DNA from 2 places in the Phycicoccus mangrovi genome. Region 2 is predicted to be linked to the other one. Evidence: predicted binding sites of a transcription regulator. Region 2 holds the regulator's gene; the other holds the start of a gene.

Region 1 (9,677 bases), on a different contig from region 2:
CGAGGTGGACCCGATCCGCTTCCGACCGCACCCGCACGAGTTCGAGATGTATTTCGACATCTGAGCCGTCGTACGTCGCGACGCCCCCGCCGGATCATCCGGCGGGGGCGTCGTCGCGTCCGGCGGTGGCCGGCCGCGTGCTCTCCGTTCCTGAGAGCGGGGCGGGGGTGCTGACCAGCGACGTCGCGGGACCACACGGCTGTCGTTCTCAGGTCGGTTTTGGTCGGTCCGGCACGGCCGGGCTAGCGTCTCGCCCCGTTGTGTCCGGTGCAGGGATCGGCACGACTGCGGGGGGGGGGAGACCGCACGACCGTCGGTCGTCGCACGCAGCGACGACCCCCACCCCTGGAGTTCCACCGTGCCCACGACCACCTCGATCACGACTGCCCTCGGCACCCTCACGGCCGCTGCTGCGCTCGCCGTCGGGACCGCCACCGCCGCCCCCGCCACCGCCGCCCAGACCCCGTCGGTCGGCACCTCGGGGGGCGCCGCCGCCGCCGCGTCGGCCGCGACGGCCACGACCAAGACGAACTACGGCGGCCTCTACGGCTCGACCGCGGCGGACCGCACCCGCCGGGGGGTCGACCAGCAGTGGCTCAAGGTCCGCTGGTCCGACCTCGAGCCCCGTGAGGGCGTCTTCGACCTCACGCCGATCACCCGCCTCCTCGCCTCGGACCCGGACCTCGTCGTCCGCCTGCACGTCCAGGGCGGGCAGTTCGCGCCGCAGTGGCTCAAGTCCGCTGCCGGCACCGCCCGCGTCACCAACGCCAAGGACAAGGTGGGGGCCACCGTGGGTCGCTACTGGACCCCCCGCTACCGCGCCGCCTACGAGCGCTTCGTCACCGCGCTCGGCGCGCGCCTGGACGACCACCCGCGCGTCGCGTCGGTCAACATGTTCGGCGCCTCCCTCGTCTACGACGAGCCGTGGATCACCGGCGGCCCGGCCGCAGGCGCCGCCCTCCACCGCGCCGGCCTCACCAAGGACAAGGCCGTCGCCGCGCAGGACGCCGGCCTCGCCGCCACCGTCGCCGCCTTCCCGCACACCGTCGTCGAGATGCCCCTGCACAGCCGCCTCAGCTGGCCCGTGGCGGGCGGCCAGAAGGGCAGCTGGACCGAGGGGCGGGCGCTCGCCAACGCGTGGGACGCCGAGTACGGCAGCCGGGTCATCTTCACCGACTACGGGTGGGGCCAGGGTGACTGGACCGCCGCCGCGAGCAGCCTGAGCACCGCGCCCGACCTGTACTCCTGGATGCACAAGCGCGCCGACCTCGGCCGGCCGATCGCCTTCCAGGCCACGCTCGCCCCCGGCAAGGCCGCCGGGACCGTCCGACCCACGGCGGCCGTCGCCCTCGCCGCGTCCCGGGAGGCCGCCCGGATGGGTGCCAGCTGGTTCGAGCACCACAGCTGGGGCTACCTCACCGTCGCCCAGGCCCGGGCGATGGACGCCGCGCTGTCGGCGAACGTGGGCTGATCAGCCCTCGGTGAGGTCGGCCTCGGCCTGCGCCAGTGCCCGCGGCGTGTCGACGTCGCGGGCACCGGCGCGCCCGACCCGCACCGCCACGTGGCCCGCGTCGAGCAGCGCCATCGCCCGGCCCCCGTGGCCGGAGCCCAGCGCGAGGCCCTCGACCGCCGACCGCCGGTAGGCGGCGAGCAACGGGGTGACGCGGCCGTCGTCGTCCTCGGCGACGGCGGCGCCGACCGCGTCGTCGGGCCGGAGCGCGTCGACGAGCGACGGCAGGGCCGCGCCACCGGCCGGCATGTCGCCGGCGAGCACGGCGACGACCTCGCCGCCGCAGGCGGCGATCCCCGCCAGCACCGCGGCCAGCGGGCCCCCGCCGGGCGGGTCCTCGCGCACCCAGCGGGCTCCCGGACGTCGGAGGGGACGCTCGGGACCGACGAGGACGACCGGCCACCCGGTCGGGACGCCCGCCACGGCCCGCTCGAGGACGCTCGACCCGCCGAGCGGCGCCGCGAGCTTGTCGGAGCCGAAGCGCCGCGACGAGCCTCCGGCGAGGACGACGACCGGGACGCCCTCTCCGGGCGCGGTCACCAGTCGGTCCCGTGACAGGCGGCGGCCCCCGGCGACTCGACCTGCACCGTGGCGTGGGCGATGCCGAACCGGTCGCGCAGCACGCCGGCCGCCCGATCGAGGACCGCCTCCCCCGCCTCGTCGCTCACGAGGTGCGCGGTCGCGACGTCCATCCCGGAGGTGAGTGTCCACAGGTGGAGGTCGTGCACCTCGACGACGCCGTCGACCTCCTCGAGGGCTGCGCGGACGGCCTCGGGGTCGACGCCGGCCGGGGCGTGCTGGCCGAGCACCGCGAGCACCTCCCGCCCGAGGTGAACGGCACGAACGAGGACGAACACACCGATCGCCAGCGCGACCAGGGTGTCCCACAACGGGTTTCCGGTCGCGCCCACGAGGAGCGCCGCGACGATGACGCCGACGGATCCGGCGGCGTCGGCGAGGACCTCGAGGTAGGCGCCCCGCACGTTCAGGCTCTCGGCCGCCCCTCCGCGCAGGAGGGCGAGCGAGACGAGGTTGACGACGAGCCCGAGGGCCCCGACGAGCACCATCGTCCCGGAGGCCACCTCCGGCTCGGCGCCGAGCCGGCGCAGGGCCTCGACGACGACGTAGACCGACACCCCGCCCATGACGAGGACCGCGAAGCCGGACGCGAAGACCTCGGCCCGGTAGGAGCCGTACGTGCGCCGCCCGGTCGTGTCCGGGCGGGTCGCGACCCGGGTGGCGACGAGGGCCGCGCCGAGGGTGACCACGTCGGCCGCCATGTGGCCGGCGTCCGAGAGGAGGGCCAGCGAGCCGGACGCGAGGCCGGCGAGCAGCTCGACGACGAAGAAGGCCGCGACGAGGCCGAACGCGACGGCCAGCCGCCAGCGGTGCCGCCCGCCGGCGTGCCCGCCGTGGCCGTGCGAGCCGCTCATGCCGTGGCCGCCGTGGCCGCCGTGGCGCCGTGGCGGGCGTGGGCGCGCGCGACGCCGAGCAGGGTGCGCACGTGGTCGTCGGAGAGGGAGTAGTGGACGTGGCGCCCGTCCCGCCGCCCGACGACCACCCCCGACGCGCGCAGGAGGCGCAGGGCCTGGCTCGCGGTCGACTCGGCCGTCCGGGTCGCCTCCGCGAGATCGTGCACGCACAGCTCCCCCGCGTCGTGCAGCGCCAGCAGCAGCCGGACCCGCGTCGGGTCACCGAGCAGCCGGAAGACCCGGGCCATCTCGTCCGTCTCGTCCACGTCTCTCCTGACATCTGATCGTCTGCTCAGATGTCATGATGCCACGTTCGGCCCCGCCGGCCGTCAGCGGGGACGCACCGTGACGCACTGCGCGAGCGACCCCAGCGGGCCGTTCGCATCGTGCAGCCGGCTGCTGGTCAGCCCGATGCCGTTGTCGCCGAACGTGATCGACGCGTCGACGCCGAGCCACTCCCCCACGGGCTCGCGCAGCAGGTGCGCGGTGAGGTCGATGTTCGGGTAGTGCACCTCGCGCGGGTCGGCACGGACCGTCATCCCGTTGGCGATGTCGAGCAGGCCCGCGACCCGCGCGGTGGCACCGACCGGCTCGCCCTCGACGAGCGGGACCGGCGTCCGCACCCAGAACCACCCGCGGCCCGGCTCCTCGAGGTGGCGACGCACCTCGACGCCGCCGATGAACCCGCCGGGCCAGGTCTCGCCCGGCGCCCACGCCTCGAGCTCGTCGGGACCGGGGATGGCGGGCAACGCGGTCCCGGCGACGGCGGTCGTGTCACGCTCCGCCATCAGCCAGGCCCGCAGCAGCGCGACCGGCCGGCCCGCGTGCGACAGGCTCGCCTCGACGAGCTCGATCGTCCGGCCGGGCCGGACGACGCGCACCTCCGTGGTCACCTCGGCGACCGGGACCGTCCCGAGGATGTCGTAGCAGAGGCGCGAGAGCACGAGCCCGTCGTCGCGGCGCGCGTCCCGGTCGCGCTCGACGACGTGGGCGAGGAGGCCGAGGGCCGGCGCGATGTGCTGCTCGTCCTCGCGCCACGCCCCGCCGGTGTGCTCGCTCGCGCGGAAGGTGTGCTCGTCCAGCCGGTGGAAGTACGTCACGCCGTCGTCCTCTCGTCGGGTCCCTGCCGACCCTACGCACGCCGGTGCGCGCGGACGCGTCCCGGCCGTCCTCGCGGCTCTTGCCTGAGCGGGTGCCGCTGCGTAAAATTGAGCGCATACCACTCATGGCGACTTCGGTCGCCACCGATCCCGAGGAGGTTCCCATGGCCACCACCTTCGACCCGTTCCGCGACCTCGACCGCATGCTCACGGGCAGCTTCCGCCCCGCGGCGACCGCCATGCCGATGGACCTCGTCCGGTCGGCCGACGCCTTCGTCGCGAGGATCGACCTGCCCGGTGTCGACCCTGCGTCGATCGACGTCGACGTCGAGGACCGGACGCTGACGATCCGGGCCGAACGCCGCGAGGCGCCGGGCGGCGAGGTCCAGTGGCTCTCGCACGAGCGCCCGACCGGCACCTTCGCGCGACAGCTGACCCTCGGCCACGGTGTGGCGCTGGACCGCATCTCGGCCGACTACGCCGACGGGGTCCTCACGCTCACCATCCCCGTCGCTGAGGAGGCCCGTCCGCGGAAGATCAGCGTCAACCACGGGGGCTCGCGTCGCAGCATCGAGGCCGAGGCGAAGCAGCCGGTCACGGTCTGAACGCACCCGTCCACCGGTCGGCGCCGCCCACGCCCGTGGGCGGCGCCGGCCCTCGCGGGCCGACAACCGGGGTGCGAGGCGACCGGCCCTCCGCGTACGGTCGACGGCGGCCCTCCGGCCCCGCACCACGACCACCGACCCCAGGAGCACCGTGCGCCGCCTCGTCTACTACGTCGCGACCTCCCTCGACGGCTTCATCGCCGACCCCGCCGGGGACGCGTCGGCCTTCCCGGTCGCGCCCGACACCCTCGCAGCGCTCTTCGCGGAGTACCCGGAGACCTGCCCGGCGCACGTGCGGGCCGCCCTCGGGGTCGACGCCCCGCCGCGGCACTTCGACACCGTCGTCATGGGTCGCACCACGCACCAGCCCGCACTCGACGCCGGCCTCACGAGCGCCTACCCGCACCTGCGCCAGTACGTCGTGACCCGGCGCGAGGACCTGCCCGAGGACCCGACCGTCACGGTCGTCCACGACGACCCGGTGGGTCTCGTCCGGGCGCTCAAGGCCGAGGAGGACGGCCTCGACGTCTGGCTCTGCGGCGGCGGTGACCTCGCCGGCCAGGTGCTCGACGAGGTGGACGAGCTGCACCTCAAGGTCAACCCGGTGCTCCTCGGCGAGGGCGTGCCGCTCGTGCGGGGCGCCGCCGACCCCGCTGCGTGGCGTCTGGCGAGCAGCACCCCGCTCCCCCACGGCGTGCTCCTCACGCGGTACGTGCGCGCCTGACCCGGCCCGCGCCCCGGTGTGCGCGATGATCGCCTCGTGACACCCACCCGCGCCGACCTCCTCGAGCAGCTCGTCGACACCGGTCGGCACGTCGTCGAGCGCGGCCTCGTGCAGGCCTCGGGCGGCAACCTGTCGGCCCGCCTGCCCGGCACCGACACCTTCGTCGTCACCGGCACCGGGACGTGGCTGGACCGCCTGCGACCCGAGGAGTTCGCCGAGCTGTCGCTCGACGGTGAGCACCGCGGCGGCGCCGAGCGGCCCTCCGTCGAGTGGAAGCTGCACGCCCGCACCTACGCGGCCCGCCCGGACGTGGGCGCCATCGTCCACCTGCACCCGCAGCACGTCCTGCTCGTCGACCTCCTCGGGGCGCCCATCCGCTTCACGACCCTCGACCACCAGTACTACCTCGGCTCGGCCGGTCGGGTGCCGTTCCTGCCCTCCGGCACCGAGGAGCTCGCGCAGGCGGCGGCCGACGCGGCGCGCGACCACGACGCCGTCGTCCTCGCGCACCACGGCTGCTCGACCCTGGGCGACACCGTGCCCATGGCCCTGCGCCGCGCCCTCAACCTCGAGGAGGCGGCCGCGATGACCTACCGGCTGCTCGTCGCGGGCGACACGACGGCCGACTTCCCGGCGGAGTACCGGGGCCGCATCATCGACGTCTGAGCGGGCCTCAGCGGGCGAGGACGAGGGTGCCGAGCGCGAGCAGCCAGGACACGAAGGACCCGACGAGGAAGTACTCCGTCACCTCGTCGATGCCGACGCCGTCGACCGACTCGCGCTCGGAGCGCTTGCTCTGCAGCTCGGGGAAGCGGATGAGGCCCTTCGCGGCGATGACGAGCCCGGCGGCGCCGAGCTGGCCGGCGAGCCCGAGCCCGATGATGAGGACGCGCTCCATCGGGCCCAGCAGCCGCCCACCGCGCAGCTGCTCCGACGCATCGGGCCCCGAGGCCGACGCGACGTGGCCGCTCGGCCGCGCGGCGCCGATCGCGACGAGGACGAGGCGCACGACGACGTTGCCGGTCGCGAGGTTGGCCAGCAGCAGGCCGGCGACGAGCAGGACGTGCCCGGGCTCGACGCCGACGAGGACACCAGGGACGTGGGCCCAGCCGAGCCAGGCGGCGAGCGGGCCGCCGACGTCACCGGCCCACCCCGAGAGCCCGACGAGCCACACCGCACCCCCGGCGAGCGAGGCGAGGGCGGCGGCGTGCCCGCTGCCGGTGGTCAGGGACTGCTGCGACCAGCGCAGCCAGAGCAGCAGCGCGACGAGCGAGGCGGCGAGGACGACGACGTCGAGCGGCGACCAGAGCCCGCCGAGCAGGGCGGCGCCGACGACCCCGAGCACGCCGGCGAGGCGCGCCCGCCCCTCCGCCGACGGGTGGGCCCCGCCGCCGCGGACGAGGTCGGCGAGCCCGACCCCGACGAACCAGACCCCGAGCCACGTCACGGCAGCACCCGGAGGAGCTCGTGCGCCGCGAGCACGGCGCCGATCCCGTCGCCCCGGACACGCTGCGAGACGGCGGACGCGCTGACGCCCTCGCGGGTCGCGAGCTCGGCCTGGGTCGTCTCGGGGTCCATCAGTCCTCGCAGGAGTCGCAGGGATCGGTCCGAGAGGGAGCCAACCAGATGGTCCCGACACAGCAGGGCCGCCGTGACGGCAGCCTCCGGCCCGGTGGCGTCGAGCCCGCCCCCGCGCACCATCGCGTCGGTCTCGGCGTCGACGGTGCGGACGCCGGTGCGCAGCCAGCGCGTCGCCGGGCGGGCCGCCGTCTCCTCGACGGCCTCGACCGCGGCCCGCGCCGCCCACCAGCCGGGTCCGTCCTCGAGCCCGCGCTCCGGGTCGGTGTCGGTGACGGGCCCCCGCCCGATGCCGACCCGGACGTCGGCCTCGGGCAGCAGCTCGAGGCGGACCCGGAGGGCGGCGTCGAGGGCCGCACCGAGCGTCGCGTACGTGCCCTGGAACTCGTCGCCGACGGTGGTCCGCAGCCCCGAGACCGACGGGCAGCGCGCGTCGGTGGCCGCGAGCGCCTCCCCGAGCCTCGCCTGGAGCCGGCGCCGGTCCGCGGCCCCCCGGGACGCGACGAGGTCACCGATGAGCACGCACGGTGAAGCGATGGACTTCAGGTCAGCCATCTGAAGATCATACCTTCATTCGGCGGATCTGAAGCCCCAGGCTTCATCATCGATCTCGCGCGCCGTCCAGCCGGTCGCCGGCGGCGGGCTCGACGACCCCACGCTCGGTGGCCACCGCCGAGACGAGGCGGGCCGGGGTCACGTCGAAGGCCGGGTTGAACCCGGGCGTTCCCTCGGGCGCGACGCGCACGCCGGTGAGCATCGTCACCTCCTCCCCGGGCCGCTCCTCGATCTCGATCTCGGACCCGTCGGCCATCGCAAGGTCGACCGTCGACCAGGGCGCCGCGACGAGCAGGGGGATGCCGGCCTCGCGGCAGGCCAGGGCCACCCCGAGCGTGCCGACCTTGTTCGCGACGTCGCCGTTGGCCGTGATCCGGTCCGCGCCGACGACCGCGCAGTCGACGAGGCCCCGCAGGATCGTCGACGCCGCGGCGCCGTCGGCCTGGACCGCGTGCGGGATGCCCTCGGCCGCGAGCTCCCACGCGGTGAGCCGCGCTCCCTGGAGGAGCGGGCGCGTCTCGTCGGCGTAGACGAAGTCGACGAGGCCGCGCGCGTCGAGCTCGCGGACCACCCCGAGCGCGGTGCCCCACGCCGAGGTCGCGAGCACCCCCGCGTTGCAGTGGGTCAGCACGCGCAGCCGCTCCTTGCCGGTGCGCTCGAGGAGCCAGTCGGCCGCGAGGCGCGAGAGCTCGCGGTTGGCCGCCTCGTCCTCGCGCGCCACCCGCAGCGCCGCCTCGAGGACCGCGGCCCGCCCCTGCGGGACGAGGGGACGGACGGCGTCGACGCCCCACGCGAGGTTGACCGCGGTCGGCCGGGCGTCGCGCACCCGGTCGATCTCGCGCTGGAGGCGCTCCTCGTCCCACCCCTCGTCCGCGGCCTCGTCCATCGCGACGACGACCCCGAGCGCGCCCGTCACCCCGAGCGCCGGGGCCCCGCGCACCGCGAGCCGCCCGATGGCGTCCACGAGGGTGTCGACGTCCTCGACGACGAGGTGCTCGGTCACGGTCGGCAGGAGGGTCTGGTCGAGGATGCGCAGGGCGCCGCGTCCGTCGCGGCCGGCGGCGGCATCCCACTCGAGGGCGAGGAGGCTCATGCCCCGACCCTAGGCCCGCTCCACCCCCCGCTGGACCTGCGGGCGTCGCCACCCGCCGCTAGCGTGCGCCCATGGCCAGCCTCCGCGCCCGGCACGTCCTCGGCGCCGCCCTCGTGACCACCGCCCTCCTCGCCCCGCTCGGCGCCACCGCCGCGAGCGCCCGCACGGGGTCGCACCCACCGGCGGGAGCGGACCCGAGGGTCGCCGACGTCCTCGTGCCGGTCGGCGGTGGCTACGAGACCGACACCCTGGAGGCGTTCGCGCGCACGGCCGCCGCCCGCGCCTCCGGCCCGACGGTCGACCTCGTCGTCGTGCCGTCGGCCTACGGCGACGCCCCCGAGGACCGCGCCGAGAACCTCGAGCTCGCCGGTGAGCGCACCGAGCAGCTGCGCGCGGCCTGCGAGAGCGCCGTGCCGGCGCGCTTCAGCGGGTGCACCGCACGCCTCGCCGTCCTCCTCGACCGGGCCGACGCGCTCGACCCCGCCAACGCCACCGCGCTCGCCGACCCCGCGACCGACGGGATCTTCGTGCTCGGAGGCGACCAGGGCCTCGCGATGCAGGTCCTCGCCGCCAGCCCGGCCGAGCGCGCGGTCAGCGCCGCGACCCGGCGGGGTGTCGTCCTCGGCGGGACGAGCGCCGGCGCCGCCGTCGAGTCCCGCTCGATGATCAACGGCTACGTCGGCGACCTCGGGCCCGCCGAGGGCCTGCGCCGCGGGTCGACGCTCGTGTGGTGGGGCGACGACGCCGACCTCGAGCGGGGTCTCGACACCGGTTCGCGGCGCGCGATCTACGACCAGCACTTCCACCAGCGGGGTCGCCTCGGCCGGACGCTCTCGACGCTGGCGACCGCGGACGAGCGCTTCCGCGGTGCGAGCCCGGTCGGGGTGGGCGTCGACTACGGCACCGGCGTGCGCGCCATCGACGACCGCCTCCTGACCGGGGTCTTCGGCCAGGGCTCCGTCTCGGTCGTCGACCTCGAGACCCTCCGGGCCACGCACACCTGGGGGGGGCCCGAGCGCACCCTGTCGGCCCGCCGGGTC
Region 2 (9,677 bases):
CCTTCGACATCGACGCCAACGGCATCGTCAACGTCTCCGCGAAGGACCGGGGCACCGGCAAGGAGCAGAAGATCACCATCTCCGGCGGCTCCGCGCTGTCGAAGGAGGAGATCGAGCGGATGGTCAAGGACGCCGAGGCGCACGCCGAGGAGGACAAGAAGCGCCGCGCCGAGACCGAGACCCGCAACATGGGCGAGACCCTCGTGTTCTCGACCGAGAAGTTCCTCTCGGAGTCCGGTGACAAGGTCTCGGACGAGCACCGCGCCCCCGTCGACGCGGCCCTCGCCGAGCTCAAGGACGCCATCAAGGCCGACAGCGGTGCCTCGACCGAGGACATCCAGGCCAAGATCGACCAGCTCAACAAGGTCTCCCAGGAGATGGGCGCGGCCGTCTACGCCGCGGCCGCCGAGCAGGGCGAGTCGGGCGACGTGCCCGGTGCCGAGTCCACGGACGGCAGCACCACCGGCGCCTCGGACGACGACGTCGTCGACGCCGAGGTCGTCGAGGACGACGAGGAGAAGAAGTGACCGACTCCTCGATGGACGACTCGGTGAACACCGAGGCGGTCAACGACGAGCCGCAGCGCGGTGAGGAGGCGGCCCCGGCGCAGTCCGGGGCCGCCGCCCCCGGCGGGGTGCCCGCGGGCGAGCCCGCCGAGGCCCCGGCCGAGGGTGCCGCGCCCGCCGGCGAGGGCCACCCCGACACGGTCCTCGCGGCCGAGCGCCTCGCCGACCTCCAGCGCCTCCAGGCCGAGTACGTCAACTACAAGCGCCGCGTCGACCGCGACCGCGCCGTCGTCCAGGAGCGTGCGGTGCACGACGTCCTCGAGTCGATGCTCGCCGTCCTCGACGACATCCACGCCGCGCGCGAGCACGGCGACCTCGTCGGGCCGTTCGCGGCCATCGCCGACAAGCTCGAGGGCACCCTCGGGCGCTACGGGCTCGAGCGGTTCGGGACCAAGGGCGAGGAGTTCGACCCGCAGCTGCACGAGGCGCTCATGCACGCCCCGTGGCCGGCCGGCGACGACGAGCTCCCGAGCGGCGCGAGCGCGACGACCGTCGTCACCGTCCTCCAGCCCGGCTACCGTGCCGGTGAGCAGGTCCTGCGTCCTGCCCGCGTCGCGGTCGCCGACCCCGACTGACAGCGACCGGAAGGAGGCGCCGATGGCCAGCCAGGACTGGTTCGAGAAGGACTTCTACGCCATCCTCGGCGTCCCGAAGGACGCCGACGCGGCGGCGATCAAGAAGGCCTACCGCAAGCTCGCGAAGCAGCACCACCCCGACCGCAACGCCGGGGACGCCGCCGCCGAGCAGCGCTTCAAGGACGTCGGGGAGGCGCACGCCGTCCTCTCCGACCCCAAGCAGCGCCAGGAGTACGACGCCGTCCGGTCGATGGCCGGCGGCGGCGCCCGTTTCCGCGCCGGGGCCGGCGGCCCCGGTGGGGCGAGCGGGTTCGAGGACATCTTCAGCGCCTTCGGGGGCGGTGGGGCCGGTGGCAGCCGGGTCCGCTTCTCCTCCGGCGGCCCGGGTCAGGGCCAGCCCGGCGGCGAGGACATCAACGACCTGCTCTCGCAGATGTTCGGCGGCGGGGCCGGTGGTGCCCGCGGCGGTGACCCGTTCGCGAGCGGCTTCCGCGGGGCGCGCGGTCCCCGGCCGGGTGCCGACGTCAACGCCCGCACGACGCTGGGGTTCCGCGACGCCGTCGAGGGCTCGACGGTCACGCTGACGACGGCCGACGGCGCGCGCGTCACGACGAAGATCCCCGCCGGCGTGCGCGACGGCCAGAAGATCCGCGTGCGCGGCAAGGGCGGCGAGGGCGACCCCGGCGCCGCCAAGGGCGACCTCATCCTCACGGTGAGCGTCGAGAAGCACCCGGTCTTCGGGCGCGACGGCGACCACCTGACCGTCGACCTGCCGGTCACCTTCGCCGAGGCCGCCCTCGGGGCGACCGTCGCCGTGCCGACGCTCGACGGCACCCCGGTGCGCGTCAAGGTCGCGCCGGGCACCCCGAGCGGGCGCGTGCTGCGGGTCAAGGGCCGCGGCGTCGCCGGGCGGCACGGCACCGGTGACCTCCTGGCCCGCGTCCAGGTCGTCGTCCCGCAGCGGCTCACCGACGAGGCCCGCGCCGCCGTCGAGACCCTGCGCGACGCCGAGGCCGGCGCCGACCCCCGCGCCACCCTGTTCCAGCAGGCCGCGACCTGACCGGAGGTGCACCGATGGCCCGTCTCGACGTCACCGCGTTCGGCCCCGACGACGACACCCCCGTGTTCGTCATCTCGGTCGCGGCCGAGCTCGCCGGGATGCACGCGCAGACCCTGCGGCAGTACGACCGGATGGGTCTCGTCACGCCCTCGCGCACCAAGGGCGGCGGGCGTCGCTACAGCCAGCGCGACGTCGCACTGCTGCGCGAGGTGCAGCGGCTCTCGCAGGACGAGGGCGTCTCGCTCGCCGGCATCGCCCGCATCCTCGAGCTCGAGAACCAGGTCGATGCCCTGCGCGCCCGGGTCGCCGAGCTGAGCGCGCAGGTCGAGGCGCTCGAGGCCGGCAGCGGGCGGACGACCCGGGTCTTCTCGGTCAGCCCGGCGGGCGACGTCTACGCGGCGCGGCTCGGTGAGCGCCCTCGCTCCGCCGCGCGCAGCCAGGCCCTCGTCGTCTGGCGTGGCCCCCAGCGCCCCTGATCCTTCCCCCCGACTTCTTGCGAGCTGCGCCGCTCGACACGCCGTGGATCGGCGTGTCGAGCGGGCGAACTCGCAGGAAGTCGGATGGGGTGGCGTCAGCGGCGGGCCGGCAGGCGCGTGATCCAGTATGAGGCGGTCGCCGGTGAGGCGACCCCGAAGCGCGCGTTGACGGCCCACAGCGCGCCGCCCGCGAGCGTCGCGGTCGAGGGCACGTCGAGCGTCTCGTCGGTCAGGGCGCCGCGCCAGCGCGCGACCCATCCGCGGCGGTTACGACCGAGCTTCAGCACCGACACCTCGGCCTGGCCCGAGCCGCGCACGACGTAGAGCGTCGAGCCGGAGCGCTCGATGCCGTCGCCGCCGGTGATGCCCGGACCGCCCTGCACGTCGACCTCGCGGACGCGGCCGGTGCGGGTGTCGACGACCCAGAGCCCGCCGGCGGTGCTGTGGTCGAGCACGGCGCTGCACCCGTCGAGGGCGCGGATGCCGTTGGCCGCGAGGTTCGTCCCGTCGTAGCCCGGCCAGTCACCGCCGAGCGGCACGAAGCGCGGGGTCGCGCCGCGGACGGGCCGGCCGTTGCGCCCGAGCCGGATGACGGTGAGCCGGTCGACGCGCGAGTCGGTGACCCACACCGCGTCCCGGGTGACGTCGAGGTCGTTGAGGAACCCGCCTCCCGGCACGACGACGTCGGCGACGACGGTGCCGCGCCGGCCGTCGACGGCCCAGACGTGCGCCTCGGTGCCGACGTTGCCGACCGCCCAGACCAGCCCGGAGCGCGCGTCCCACCGCAGGCCGCGCAGCTGGCGTCCCGTGGCGCCGGGCAGGAGGACGCGGCTCGTCCCGCGGCGCAGGTCGCCCGAGACGATGCGGCCGTCGTTGAGCGAGCCGACGTAGTAGGTCGTGCCGGGGCCGGAGGTGATGCCCTCGGGCTGGATGCCGTCCGGTAGCCGGACGGTCTCGGGGAGGCGACCGCCGTGGTGGCGACCGTCGGCTGCGGCGGACGGGGCGAGGGAGAGGCCGGTGGCGCCGAGGACGCCGACCGCGCCCGCGGTCAGCGCCGAGCGGCGGGTGAGGGAGGTCGTCGGGCGGGCGGGCTGCGTCAAGGTGTCCATGGTCCACGGTGGCCCGGTCGCGCCGGGGAGGGCGCGGGGGAGTCCCGCGGTGAGGTGGCCCGTCGAACCTCAGCCGACGGGGGCCTCGGCGTGGCCCCGGGTGCGCGCGAGCCGCTTGAGTCCCTCGGCTGGCCGGACCGGCTCCGGCCACTTGGGCGCCGCGAGGTCCCCCTCGGAGCGGCCGGTCACCCGGCGCCGGAGCAGCGGGAGCACCTCGCCGCGGACGAAGGCGGCCTCCTCCCGCACGGCCCGGCGCAGCGGGGTGCGCGGTGGCGGGTGCTCGAGGGTGCGCAGGCGCAGCGTGTGGTCCAGCCCGAGCGTCCGCAGCACGGAGGCGGCCATCCGCTTGTGGCCCCAGCGGTTCATGTGCAGCCGGTCGACGGCCCAGAGGCGGGGGTCGTCGTACTCGCGCAGGCGGGCGTGGTCGACGAGGAGCACGTCGTGCTCGTCCGAGATGTCGCGCACGCCGTGGTTGAAGAGGCGGACCCGTCGCAGCAGCGGTTCGAGCAGCGGTCCGGTGCGCGGGTCGAAGGCGGTGAAGACGACGACGGTCGCGCCGCTGCCGGCCAGCGCGCCGACGACCTCGTCGAACCGGCCGAGCACGGGGTCGACGTCGCTGCGCACCGCGAGCAGGTCGTTGCCCCCGGCGAAGAAGGTCGCGACCGTCGGGCGGAGCGCGAGGGCGGCCGGGAGCTGCTCGGCGACGACCTGGTCGATCCGTTTGCTGCGCAGCGCGAGGTTGGCGTACTCCCAGCGCGGGTCGAGGCGACCCAGCTGGCGGGCCATCCGGTCGGCCCAGCCGCGCAGGCCGTTGGGGTGGTGCAGGTGCGGGTCGCCCACGCCCTCGGTGAAGGAGTCGCCGAGGGCGACGAAGCGGCCGGGGTCCACGGGTCCATCCGACCCGGGTCCGGTCGGTCGCGGCAAGCGCTCCGGCCGACGTGCGCCCACTGTTCACCGGGACGTCGTCGACCTGCCCACCGGGTGTCGCCGGGCGGCGCCCGTGGGCTCCCTAGCCTGCGGGACGTGGCCCGTCTCGTGGTGCTCGGTGACTCCCTGACCGAGGGGGTCGGTGACCCGCACGCGGGCTACCCGAACGGCTGGCGGGGGTGGGCCGAGCTGGTCGCCGACGCCCTCGCCGAGCGCGACCCCGGGACCGAGTACGTCAACCTCGCGCTGCGGGGGCGGCGCGCGGCGCAGGTCCTCGCCGAGCAGGTGCCGCTCGCGCTGGCCCACCGGCCGACCGTCGTCACGTTCTGGGCCGGCGGCAACGACCTCCTCGCGCCGCGCGTCTCGGTGGACGCCGTCGCCACGACGGTGGAGCAGGCCCTCGTGGCGCTCGCCCCGACCGGTGCGCGGCTCCTGCTGCTCACGGTCTTCGAGCTGGACCCGTCCCCGGTCCTGCGGGCCGCCGGGGCTCGCGCCACCGCCTACAACGACCGGCTGCGCGTGGTGGCGGACCGGCTCGGCGCGGACCTCGTCGACGTCGCCGACCTCGGCCGTGATCCCTCCCTCTTCTGTGGTGACCGCGTGCACCCGGGGCCGGCGGGGCACCGCGCGGTCGCCGAGCGGGTGGCCGCACGGCTGGGCGTCCGCCTCGGCCCGGGCGGGGGAGCGGACGACCCGCGGCGGACTCCACCGGGATGGGCCGGGGAGGCCGGGTGGTGGCTCGGCAGCGTCGTGCCGCACGCCTGGCGGTGGGCCACGATGGCGAGCAGCCGGGAGCGGGCCCGTCCCAAGTGGCAGGAGCCGGTCCGGGTCGTCGACCGGCTCGTCGGGGTCCCGCTCAGCCGGTGACCGGGCGGCGGACGCGCGCCGCCGCGGAGAGGACGACGAGCGCGGCGACGACCGCGGCGAGCCCGACGACGGCCGAGCGCGGCTCGTCGGTCAGGCGGCCCCAGGCGATCCAGCCCAGCCCCCACGCCATCGCGACCGCGACGGCCCACCGGCCACCGAGGCGACGGGCGAAGAGGACCCCGAGGCCGGCGGCCACGGCGAGGACGACGACGGCGAGGACCTCCGCGACGAGAGGGCCGGGCTCGATGCCGCTCTCGATGAGGGTCGTCGTGACGTTGGCGACCGTGGCGACGGTGACCCAGCCGAGGTAGAGGCCGAAGGTGCCGTCGACGAGCACCGTCTCGACGTGGCCGTAGGACGCGTTCTCCTGGAGCCGGCGCACGAGCAGGCCGAGCGTGAGCGCGAGCGCGACGATGACGACGACGCTGGCCCAGAGCCATCCCTGCTGGGTCACGAGCAGCCACGCCGCGTTGAGGACCATCGAGACGGCGGCGAGCCAGCCGATGGCGCGGTGGCGGCGGTCGCTCGCCTGCTGCGGCAGCCACTGCCAGACCGTGTAGCCGAGGAGGCCGAGGTAGATCGGCGTCCAGATCGAGAACGCCGGCCCGGCCGGGGCGACGAGCGTGGCGTCGGCCGCGAGCGCCCCGCCCGAGGACTCCTCGACGCGGGTGCCGATGACACCGACCCCGACGAGCGTGCCGACGACGCAGAACACCTCTGCGAGGGTGACGCCCACCTGCCGGAGGCGGTCGGCCGAGGTGGGGGCGGTCGAGGTGACGGTCGCGGCGCTCATGCACCGACGCTAGCGGGGCGCTCGAGCGCCCGGCGGTGACAGCGGCGCAGGGGGCGCCCGAGCGTCCATACTCGGCGGATGACCGAGCACCTCATCGTCTTCCCGGACCGCGAGACCGCCGAGGACGTGGCGGACGGGCTGCGCGAGGACGGGTTCGACGACGTCCGCGTCGTCCGCGAGGCGCTGGCCGGCGAGGACGACGCCGAGGACCACGAGTGGGGCGTGCTCGTCCAGGAGGAGATGGTCGTCGACGAGAGCCGTCCGGTCGCGCAGGGCCTGCGCGACCGGTTCGCCGCCCTCGCGCAGGAGCGCGGCGGCTGGTACGACCCCGACCCGGCGGGGTGAGGGGGCGGAGGAGGGCGCGCACGGCTGGCGGGATCACCTTGAGCGGAATACACTCAACTTTGGTGAGCGTTGCTCCGGATGACGCCACCACCCCACCGCACGACCAGGAGACACGACCCGGATGGAGCTCAAGCCGACGACGAAGGTCGCGGAGGCCCTCGCGCTCGCCCAGCGCGCCGCGCAGACCGCCGGCCACGCCGAGATCACGCCCGACCACCTGACGAGCGCCGCCGTGCGCCTCGACACCCCCCTCGCCGACGCGCTGCTCACCGCCGCCGGCACCGGCGCCCAGCACGTCCTCGGCCAGGCCGACGCCCGGCTGCGCGCCCTCCCGACGACGAGCGGCGCCACCGCGCAGCCGCCGACCTTCGGCCGCGAGGCCGTCGCCGTGCTCCAGCAGGCCGACACCCTCATGCGGGCCAAGGGCGACTCCTTCCTCGCGCTCGACCTCGTCCTCCTCGCGCTCGCCGAGACCGGCCACCTCGCGGCGGTCGAGAAGCGCGGCGCCGCCGACATCGAGCGCACCATCGACGAGCTGCGCGGCGGGCGCACCGTCACCTCCGAGACCCAGAGCGAGACGGGGGAGGCGCTCGCGCAGTACGGCACCGACCTCACCCAGGCCGCGCGCGACGGCAAGCTCGACCCCGTCATCGGCCGCGACGAGGAGATCCGCCGCGTCGTCCAGGTCCTCTCGCGGCGCACGAAGAACAACCCCGTCCTCATCGGCGAGCCCGGTGTCGGCAAGACCGCCGTCGTCGAGGGCCTCGCCCAGCGCATCGTCGACGGCGACGTCCCGGAGTCGCTGCGCGACAAGCGGCTCGTCAGCCTCGACCTCGCGGCCATGGTCGCCGGCGCGAAGTACCGCGGCGAGTTCGAGGAGCGCCTCAAGGCCGTCCTCGAGGAGATCAAGGGCAGCGACGGCCAGGTCGTCACGTTCATCGACGAGCTGCACACCGTCGTCGGCGCCGGGGCGAGCGGGGAGTCGGCGATGGACGCCGGCAACATGCTCAAGCCGATGCTCGCGCGCGGCGAGCTGCGCCTCGTCGGCGCGACCACCCTCGACGAGTTCCGCGAGCACATCGAGAAGGACCCCGCCCTCGAGCGCCGCTTCCAGCAGGTGTTCGTCGGCGAGCCGTCCGTCGAGGACACCGTCGCCATCCTCCGCGGTCTCAAGGAGCGCTACGAGGCGCACCACAAGGTCGAGATCGAGGACAGCGCGCTCGTCGCCGCCGCGTCGCTCTCGGACCGGTACATCACCGGTCGCAAGCTGCCGGACAAGGCGATCGACCTCGTCGACGAGGCCGCGTCGCGGCTGCGGATGGAGATCGACTCCAGCCCCGTCGAGATCGACGTCCTGCGCCGCCAGGTCGACCGGCTGAAGATGGAGGAGCTGCACCTCGGGCGCGAGACCGACGAGGCCTCGCAGGAGCGGCTCGGCCGGCTGCGGGCCGACCTCGCCGACGCCACCGAGCAGCTCGACGCGCTCAACGCCCGCTGGGCCGCCGAGAAGGAGGGCCTCAACCGGGTCGGCGACCTCAAGGCGCGCCTGGACGACCTGCGCACCCGCGCCGAGCGCCTCCAGCGCGACGGCGACTACGAGGGCGCCTCGCGCGTCCTCTACGGCGAGATCCCCGCGCTCGAGAAGGAGCTCGACGCCGCGCAGGCCGCCGAGACCGCGCTCGAGGGCGCGGACCTCATGGTCAAGGAGCGCGTCGGCGCCGACGACATCGCCGAGGTCATCGCGGCGTGGACCGGCATCCCCGCCGGGCGGCTGCTCCAGGGCGAGACCGAGAAGCTGCTCTCGATGGAGTCGATCATCGGCGCGCGGCTCATCGGCCAGTCCTCTGCCGTGCGCGCCGTGTCGGACGCGGTGCGCCGCAGCCGGGCCGGCATCGCCGACCCCGACCGGCCGACCGGCTCGTTCCTCTTCCTCGGCCCGACCGGCGTCGGCAAGACCGAGCTCGCGAAGTCGCTCGCGGACTTCCTCTTCGACGACGAGCGGGCGATGGTCCGGCTCGACATGTCCGAGTACTCGGAGCGCCACTCCGTCGCCCGCCTCGTCGGCGCGCCCCCCGGCTACGTCGGGTACGAGGAGGGCGGCCAGCTGACCGAGGCCGTGCGCCGGCGCCCGTACTCCGTCGTGCTGCTCGACGAGGTCGAGAAGGCCCACCCGGAGACGTTCGACATCCTCCTGCAGGTGCTCGACGACGGCCGGCTCACCGACGGGCAGGGCCGGACGGTCGACTTCCGCAACGTCATCCTCGTCATGACGAGCAACCTCGGGTCGCAGTACCTCATCGACCCCACGCTCGACCCCGAGGCGCGGCGCAACGCCGTGATGGCGGCGGTGCGCGGCGCGTTCAAGCCCGAGTTCCTCAACCGGCTCGACGAGGTCGTCGTCTTCGACCCGCTCTCCCGCGACGAGCTCGCGCACATCGTCGACCTCCAGGTGCGGGCGCTCTCGACCCGGCTGCACGACCGCCGGATCACCCTCGAGGTGTCGGCGGACGCCAAGGAGTGGCTCGCCGCGACGGGGTACGACCCGGCCTTCGGGGCCCGGCCGCTGCGCCGGCTCGTCCAGAAGGAGGTCGGCGACCGCCTGGCCACCGCCCTCCTCGCCGGCCGCGTCCGTGACGGCGACACCGTGCGGGTCGACCTCGACGCGGCCGGCGACGCCCTCACCCTCGCCTGACCCCACCCGCCTCGCCTTTTCGGGGTGACCCCGAAATGTCCACGAGACCCCGGCTCCGAGCCGGGGTCTCGTGGACGAACCCCCGTGTCGCGGACCGCCCGGACCTGACGTGGCGCCCCCCGCGCGCCGGTTACCCTGACCGCCATGCGCCGCCGCCTGCTTCCCGCCCTCCTCCTGGCCGCGGCCGTCGCGCTCCCCGCCGGGTGCTCCGGCGCCGAGGAGGCGCCCGCGAAGAGCCCGACCCAGCGCCTCGAGGCCGCCCGGGCC

The links. Region 2 encodes HspR, which represses chaperone genes until heat shock. Its sites were predicted from a motif close to AAGTTGAGTCNNNNNGACTCAACTT; they were not measured.
Region 1: KMZ30_RS04360 (Hsp20/alpha crystallin family protein) is a predicted target of HspR. The motif match lies at 4,188-4,212, and genes of this name have one in related genera.

Annotation. Positions count from the first base shown of each region.
Region 1 is NZ_JAHHWP010000007.1:28,947-38,623, forward strand. Features, by position in the region: gene glnA (type I glutamate--ammonia ligase) at 1-64, shown strand, start outside; gene KMZ30_RS04335 (hypothetical protein) at 359-1,471, shown strand; gene mobA (molybdenum cofactor guanylyltransferase) at 1,472-2,050, opposite strand; gene KMZ30_RS04345 (cation diffusion facilitator family transporter) at 2,047-2,943, opposite strand; gene KMZ30_RS04350 (ArsR/SmtB family transcription factor) at 2,940-3,248, opposite strand; gene KMZ30_RS04355 (thioesterase family protein) at 3,312-4,082, opposite strand; gene KMZ30_RS04360 (Hsp20/alpha crystallin family protein) at 4,247-4,687, shown strand; gene KMZ30_RS04365 (dihydrofolate reductase family protein) at 4,839-5,411, shown strand; gene KMZ30_RS04370 (class II aldolase/adducin family protein) at 5,448-6,077, shown strand; gene KMZ30_RS04375 (hypothetical protein) at 6,085-6,858, opposite strand; gene KMZ30_RS04380 (SatD family protein) at 6,855-7,544, opposite strand; gene mtnA (S-methyl-5-thioribose-1-phosphate isomerase) at 7,591-8,637, opposite strand; gene KMZ30_RS04390 (Type 1 glutamine amidotransferase-like domain-containing protein) at 8,709-9,677, shown strand, end outside.
Region 2 is NZ_JAHHWP010000015.1:98,620-108,296, forward strand. Features, by position in the region: gene dnaK (molecular chaperone DnaK) at 1-527, shown strand, start outside; gene grpE (nucleotide exchange factor GrpE) at 524-1,141, shown strand; gene KMZ30_RS13920 (DnaJ C-terminal domain-containing protein) at 1,164-2,201, shown strand; gene KMZ30_RS13925 (heat shock protein transcriptional repressor HspR) at 2,216-2,677, shown strand; gene KMZ30_RS13930 (SMP-30/gluconolactonase/LRE family protein) at 2,773-3,777, opposite strand; gene KMZ30_RS13935 (SGNH/GDSL hydrolase family protein) at 3,856-4,674, opposite strand; gene KMZ30_RS13940 (SGNH/GDSL hydrolase family protein) at 4,810-5,580, shown strand; gene KMZ30_RS13945 (TspO/MBR family protein) at 5,570-6,373, opposite strand; gene KMZ30_RS13950 (ribonuclease E inhibitor RraB) at 6,452-6,718, shown strand; gene KMZ30_RS13955 (ATP-dependent Clp protease ATP-binding subunit) at 6,840-9,410, shown strand; gene KMZ30_RS13960 (LppX_LprAFG lipoprotein) at 9,555-9,677, shown strand, end outside.